2 linked regions of the Rhizobium rhizoryzae genome follow. The protein of the gene in region 1 interacts with the protein of each later gene in a pairwise test. Links are inferred from orthologs where the notes say so. Each region holds a gene or a part of one and is shown on either strand. Other genes may lie near its edges. The genes, in order: G6N80_RS18645 and mobA.

The links.
Region 2: the proteins of G6N80_RS18645 (region 1) and mobA interact in binary tests that used the Escherichia coli proteins (3 or more experiments, as listed by UniProt). The link is inferred for Rhizobium rhizoryzae from one-to-one orthologs.

What each region holds. Positions count from the first base shown.
Region 1 is NZ_CP049250.1:2,655,691-2,658,987, forward strand. What follows is about bases 103-3,079. They hold G6N80_RS18645 (molybdopterin molybdotransferase MoeA), read left to right. Parts: upstream 103-964; coding sequence 965-2,194; downstream 2,195-3,079. Other genes in these bases: trpC (indole-3-glycerol phosphate synthase TrpC), read left to right, coding at 103-470; moaC (cyclic pyranopterin monophosphate synthase MoaC), read left to right, coding at 467-955; G6N80_RS18650 (cryptochrome/photolyase family protein), read left to right, coding at 2,254-3,079. In the rest of the region: more of trpC, read left to right, coding at 1-102; more of G6N80_RS18650, read left to right, coding at 3,080-3,297. UniProt on the Escherichia coli protein: Catalyzes the insertion of molybdate into adenylated molybdopterin with the concomitant release of AMP.
Region 2 is NZ_CP049250.1:2,400,274-2,403,522, reverse strand. The notes cover bases 22-2,950. They hold mobA (molybdenum cofactor guanylyltransferase MobA), read left to right. Parts: upstream 22-1,138; coding sequence 1,139-1,762; downstream 1,763-2,950. Other genes in these bases: G6N80_RS17430 (OmpA family protein), read right to left, coding at 2,327-2,950; mobB (molybdopterin-guanine dinucleotide biosynthesis protein B), read left to right, coding at 1,759-2,268; G6N80_RS17445 (DMT family transporter), read left to right, coding at 225-1,130; G6N80_RS17450 (hypothetical protein), read left to right, coding at 22-153. Outside these bases: more of G6N80_RS17450, read left to right, coding at 1-21; more of G6N80_RS17430, read right to left, coding at 2,951-3,249. UniProt on the Escherichia coli protein: Transfers a GMP moiety from GTP to Mo-molybdopterin (Mo-MPT) cofactor (Moco or molybdenum cofactor) to form Mo-molybdopterin guanine dinucleotide (Mo-MGD) cofactor.

The sequences.
Region 1 (3,297 bases):
TTCCGGCCTTGCGCAAGGATTTCATGTTTGAGACCTATCAGGTGCATGAGGCTCGCGCCTGGGGCGGCGATTGCATTCTCCTGATCATGGCATCGCTGACCGACGACGATGCGAAGCGTCTTGAGGATGAAGCATTTTCGCTTGGTATGGACGTTCTGATCGAGGTGCATGACGAACAGGAAACCGAGCGTGCGTTAAAGCTCGCCTCGCCCATGATCGGCGTCAACAATCGCAATCTGCGTACCTTCGAAGTCAGCCTCACGAACAGCGAAAGGCTGGCCCCAATGGTGCCAGCGGACCGGTTGCTGGTGGGCGAAAGCGGCATCTTCACCAATGCGGATTGCCTGCGTCTGAAGGCAGTCGGTATCTCCACCTATCTGGTCGGTGAAAGCCTGATGCGTCAGCAGGATGTTTCGGCTGCAACAAGGCTGTTGCTGACCGGTGAGAGCGCAAGCCAGGCAGCAGAATGAGCATGACCGAGCAGGGCCTGACGCATATTACCGAAAGCGGCGAGGCTCACATGGTGGATGTGGGCGGCAAGGCTGAGACGGTGCGTGAGGCAACCGCCGAAGGCTTCGTGCGAATGTTGCCGGAAACGCTTCAACTCATCCGCAAGGGCGATGCCAAAAAGGGCGATGTCATCGGTACGGCCCGGCTGGCGGGCATCATGGCGGCCAAGCAAACCTCCAGTCTCATTCCACTTTGCCATCCGCTGATGCTGACCAAGGTATCCGTTGATATAGCGGCAGACGCGGATCTCCCCGGCCTGCGGGTCACGGCGACAGCAAAGCTGACCGGCAAGACGGGCGTCGAGATGGAAGCGCTGACGGCGGTGTCCGTTGCCTGTCTCACCATCTACGACATGGCGAAGGCCGCCGACAAAGGCATGGAGATCGGCGGTATTCAATTGCTTGCCAAGAGCGGCGGAAAATCCGGCGACTGGCGAAAAACCTAGGAATTGACTGTGGCGTCACCTCTCCTTCCCGTTTCCGAAGCTCTGACACGTTTGCTGGAACCGGTGCGAGCGGTTGCGGATACCGAGAGCGTTCCCCTTGATGAGGCAGCAGGCCGCATTCTGGCCGTTGATCTGGTCGCGAAACTCACACAGCCGCCATTTCACGCCTCCGCCATGGATGGCTATGCTCTTCGCGCCGCCGATGCTCCAGATCTTGGGGCAGAACTGACGGTCGTCGGCCAGGCAGCGGCGGGCCATGCATTCAACGGCCAGGTAGGACCGGGAGAATGCGTGCGCATTTTCACCGGTGCTCCATTGCCAGAAGGTGCCGACAGCATTCTCATTCAGGAGGATGCGGAGCGACTGTCTGAAAGCCGAATTCGCACGAAGTTTCCGGTAACGGTCGGGCGCCATATTCGCCCGCGCGGGCAGGATTTTGCTGAAGGCGAGACGGTCCTGCGCGCTGGTGTCCGGCTCGACTATGCCCATCTGACCGTTGCAGCGGCGATGAACCACCCGCAGGTCGAGGTTCTGCGTCGGCCGCGCGTTGCGGTGCTGGCGACCGGTGATGAGCTGGTGCACCCCGGTAGCAGTTTGCAGCCTTCACAGATCATCGCATCCAATACATTTGGCATCAGCGCCCTCATTCGCGCCAACGGTGGCGAAGTCATCGATCTCGGAATCATACCAGATCGCCAGGATCTGATTGAGAATGCGATTGCCAAGGCTGTGGCGGAAAAGGTCGACGTGCTGGTCACGCTGGGCGGGGCATCGGTTGGCGACCACGATCTGGTGCAGGCCAGCCTGAAAGCGCAAGGCATGTCACTCGATTTCTGGCGTATCGCCATGCGCCCGGGCAAGCCATTGATGGTGGGCTCGCTGGGAGATATGCGCGTGCTGGGCCTTCCGGGAAATCCGGTTGCGAGCCTTGTCTGCGGCACGCTGTTTCTTGAGCCAGTCGTCGCCAAGCTTTCCGGCACACGACCGAAGGCGCGGATGGCCGAAGCCCTTGCCGGAAAGCCGCTTGCCGCCAATGACCAGCGACAGGACTACCTTCGGGCACGGCTGTGCCGTGACGCTGACGGCCGTCTGATTGCTGAACCTTTCGACAAGCAGGATTCTTCGATGATGAAGATTTTTGCCCATTCGGATTGCCTTATCGTGCGCCCCCCGCATGCACCGGAACTTGCCGCACTGACGCCCTGCCCTATCCTTCTGCTGAGGGATTTCGATCGGTGATCCGCGTTTGATGTTGAGACGTAAATACCGGTAATTATTCGATAACCGGAGTTTACGCCTTGTCGTCAGATCATCAGCCGCCAATCCTTCTCTGGTTTCGCAAGGATCTCCGTCTCGACGACAATGGTGCGCTGTCGCAGGCCTGCGAAAGCGGCCGGCCTGTTGTCTGCGTCTACATCCGCGAACCGAAACAGGATGGCATCGGTCCGCTGGGCGGTGCTCAGGAGTGGTGGCTGCATCACTCGCTGGATGCATTGGCTGCAGCGCTTGCCGACAAGGGCAACAGGCTGATACTGCGGAGCGGCGAAGCAGCCAAGGTGCTTTCCGGACTGGCCAAGGAGACGCAGGCCGAAGCGCTCTTTTATAACCGTCACTATGAGCGTGATGCGGCCGACAAGGATATCGTCGGTGCCCTGAAGTCGTCAGGGCTGGAGATCAAGCGCTTTCGTGGCCAGCTACTGCACGATCCAGAGACGATGAAGACCGGTTCTGGTGGCGCTTACCGGGTTTATTCGCCGTTCTGGCGCGCGCTGGAGAAGGATGGTGAGCCGCGCGATCCGGTGTCGGCTCCATCCAAGATCGCCGCGCCGGGCTCTTTCCCCAAATCGGAGGCGCTCAAGGACTGGAGCCTGCTGCCGACGAAACCGGACTGGGCGACCGAGTTCGGACGGATATGGCAACCGGGGGAAGCAGGCGCGCACAAGAAACTGAAGCGCTTCCTGAAGAAGCCGATACAGACCTACAAGAGCGATCGCGATCACCCCGGTCTTGAGGATGCGACATCGCTGCTTTCCCCTCACCTCGCCTTCGGCGAGATTTCGCCCGCCCGGATCTGGCATGAGACCAAGGGGCTGGAGGCAACGAATGACGTCATCCATTTCCGCAAGGAACTGGTCTGGCGGGAATTTTCCTACCATCTTCTCGTCGAGTTTCCGAAGCTTGCCACCGATAACTGGAACGATAAGTTCGATGCCTTTCCGTGGCATTTCAGCAAGGCACAATTTTCTGCCTGGACCAAAGGCATGACCGGCTATCCGATCGTGGATGCCGGAATGCGCCAGCTTTGGCGCCATGGATACATGCATAACCGCGTTCGCATGATC
Region 2 (3,249 bases), 260 kb from region 1 along the record:
GTTTTCCACCGTACAAGGGGTCCCGAAGATGGCTTGATCAACACGGATACTCTAAAGGCTTGCTTTTCCACTCATCCCCGCCAAGTGTTGAAGCGTCTGCCGGAACAGCGCGCCAATCCTGGCATGCTGTTCGATGAAATCGTCTTTTCATAACCAAACAACTGGTGCGTGCCGCTGTGATCGACTACAGCGAAATCGCTAATATATGCCTGAGGGAATCGAGAATGCCGTTATCATCGAATTCGCGTGGCGCCCTGATGATGACGATTGCCATGGGAGCCTTCACCACCAATGATGCGCTCATCAAATCGATCACGCATGACCTGAACATTGCGCAGATCATCTTTCTGCGCGGCATCGCGACAGCCATCATTCTCGCCGTCATGGCCTGGTCCTACGGAATCCTCGGGCAGTTCCGATTGATGTTCAATAAGGCCGTCATCCTCAGATCCGGCTTCGAGATCGGCGCGACCATTACCTATATCAGTGCCCTTTCGCACATCGATCTGTCTGTGGCCGCTACAATATTGCTCTCTCTGCCGCTTGCCGTGACCTTCGGAGCCTGGGCCTTCTTCAAGGAACCGGTCGGATGGAGGCGCTGGCTGGCCATCATCGTCGGCTTCGTCGGTGTCATCATCATCCTGAAGCCGAGCCCGGAAGCTTTCGTGCCCGCATCTCTGTTGGCGGTCACCACGGTCTTCTTCACAGCCGGCCGCGACCTGACCACGCGGCGGATCAACTCAGCCATCCCGACCCTGCTCGTCTCGCTTTTTGCCGGCCTGACCAACACGGTCTTCGGCGCGGTTCTCATTGTTCCCATGGGCGGCTGGATGCCCGTGAGCGGTCACTCCGTGCTCATCATCGTCGTGGCCGCCTGTTTCATTATTGCGGGCTATCTGTCGATCATCAGTGCCATGCGAACGGGAGACATCTCCTTCATCGCGCCGTTTCGCTACACGAGCCTCATCTTCTCGCTGAGCCTTGGCTATTATCTGTTTCAGGAGCGACCGGACGGCTACATGACACTGGGCGCCAGTCTCATTGTTGCATCGGGTCTTTATGCCTTCTACCGTGAGAAACAGCGCACACGGGAAACGCCCGCTGCCAAGAGTACGCAGACACCCAATTGAGAACGCAAATGCCCCTGCCTTCCGCGCCTGCCGTCGCCGTCATCCTCGCCGGGGGTCTTTCCCGCCGGATGGGTCGAGACAAGGCCGAAGTCTTGCTGGCGGGAACCAGACTGGTGGATCGCGTGGCCGCCCGGTTGCGCCACCAGAACCTGTCCGTATTCCTCAACGCGTCGGATGATCTCGGAACGTCGCTCCCCCTTGTTCCGGATACGCTACAGGGTCATCGGGGGCCGCTCGCCGGAATTCTTGCCGCCATGCGCCACGGCGCAAGCCGGTCCGATCCCACGAGCCATGTGCTGACGGTGCCGATCGATAGCCCCTTCATACCGCTGGATATTGCGGCCAGATTGAGCGCGGCTGCGACATCCGATGGAAGCATCGTGATCGCCGTGTCGCAAGGCGCTCTCCATCCGGTCGTCGGCTTTTGGCCGATCCGTTTGGCCGATGAATTGCAGGCGTTTCTCGAAGGTCCGGAAAATCCGCGCGTCAAGACGTTTCTGTCCCGCCACGATACCCGGACTGTCGAGTTTGCCGACATCGAAACGCCCGTTGGTCCGTTCGACCCCTTCTTCAACGTCAATACGCCGGAGGACCTGCAATTGGCCCATCGCTACGTGGAGTTTGTGGGATGACCCCGAAGCTGTTTGGTATTGCTGGCTGGAAAAACTCCGGCAAGACGGGCCTCGCCGTACGCGTGGTGGAGGAGCTGACGCGCCGCGGTTTTCGCGTCTCGACCGTCAAGCACGCGCATCATGATTTCGATATCGATAAGGTCGGCGCAGACAGCTACCGTCATCGGCAGGCAGGCGCGCACGAGGTCGCCCTCGTCTCCGGCACGCGGTATGCAATCATGCACGAATTGCGTGGTGCCGATGAACCAAGCTTCGAGGAAATCATCTCCCGCCTCGCTCCGTGCGATATCCTCATCATCGAGGGCTACAAGCGCGAACCGATCCCGAAAATCGAGGCACGCCGCCTTGAGGCAGCCAAGCGCGAACCGCTGGCACCCAGTGATCCATTCATCTTAGGCATTGCTGCGGATCATGCTGTCGAAGGAACCGCCCTGCCCGTCTTCGATCTCGATGATACCAATGCGATTGTCGATTTCGTCATCGAGACGACAGGCCTGAACGCCTGATGCGAAAAGACCGCCGGGACGATCTGGCCCGGCGGTCTCTGCATCATTCGGATACCGTTTAGCGGTTCTGTGCGACCGGCTTCACCAGCGCAGTGATACGACGGATCGTCACGCGGCGGTTCTGCTGCTCTGGTCCCTGTGTCGCGACCTTGAGGTAACGCTCGCCATAGCCCTGCGTCACCATGTTTTCCGGCGGAATACCAAAGGCATCCGTCAGAACTCGCGCAACCGATTCGGCTCGGCGGTCGGAAAGCACAAGATTGCTCTCGTCAGAGCCGACAGCATCCGTATGGCCTTCGATCAGGAAGGTCTCGGATGGATCGCGATCCAGAACCTTCTTGATGGCGTCCGCCACCTTCCGCAGGCTGGATGCCTGGTTCATCGGAATGTCGGCACTGCCCGTGGCAAAAGTGACTGTATCGAGATCGATACGACGAACCTTGTCGCGGATACGGGCCGAGTAACGCACTTCATCGACGGAGTAGACCCGCTCCACCCGTTCGACAGGCGGCTGTTCGAGGAAGCGATAGTAGTCGCGATCCGGATCGCTGGTCGTATCGATGATATACTGGTTGACCGGAATCGTCAGGCGCATCGGGGGCAATTCCGCACCCGGATCACGCCAGCGGTAGTCGCGATCGGCCCGTTCATCGGCAAGCTCCGGCGCATAGAACAGGATGATTTCGCGGCCATCGCGTCCGACGCGAGAACGCTGGACCACATCGCCATAGCGATTTCGGATCGTCACGATCTGCACGCCGCCATCACGCTCGTAGATCTCACGGGTGCGTCCACCCGGCAGACGGTCATATTCGGGACGATAGCCGTCGCTGATGAAACGCTCACTATCGTCATGGCGAACGAAGGTCCGGTTATCGAACTGAATGATCACGCGGCCATCATCGGCACGGCGCACGTCATCCCAGCCACGTGGGTCTTCGAAGCGCGGGCGCTCGCGCAATCTCTCACCCTGAACGCGCG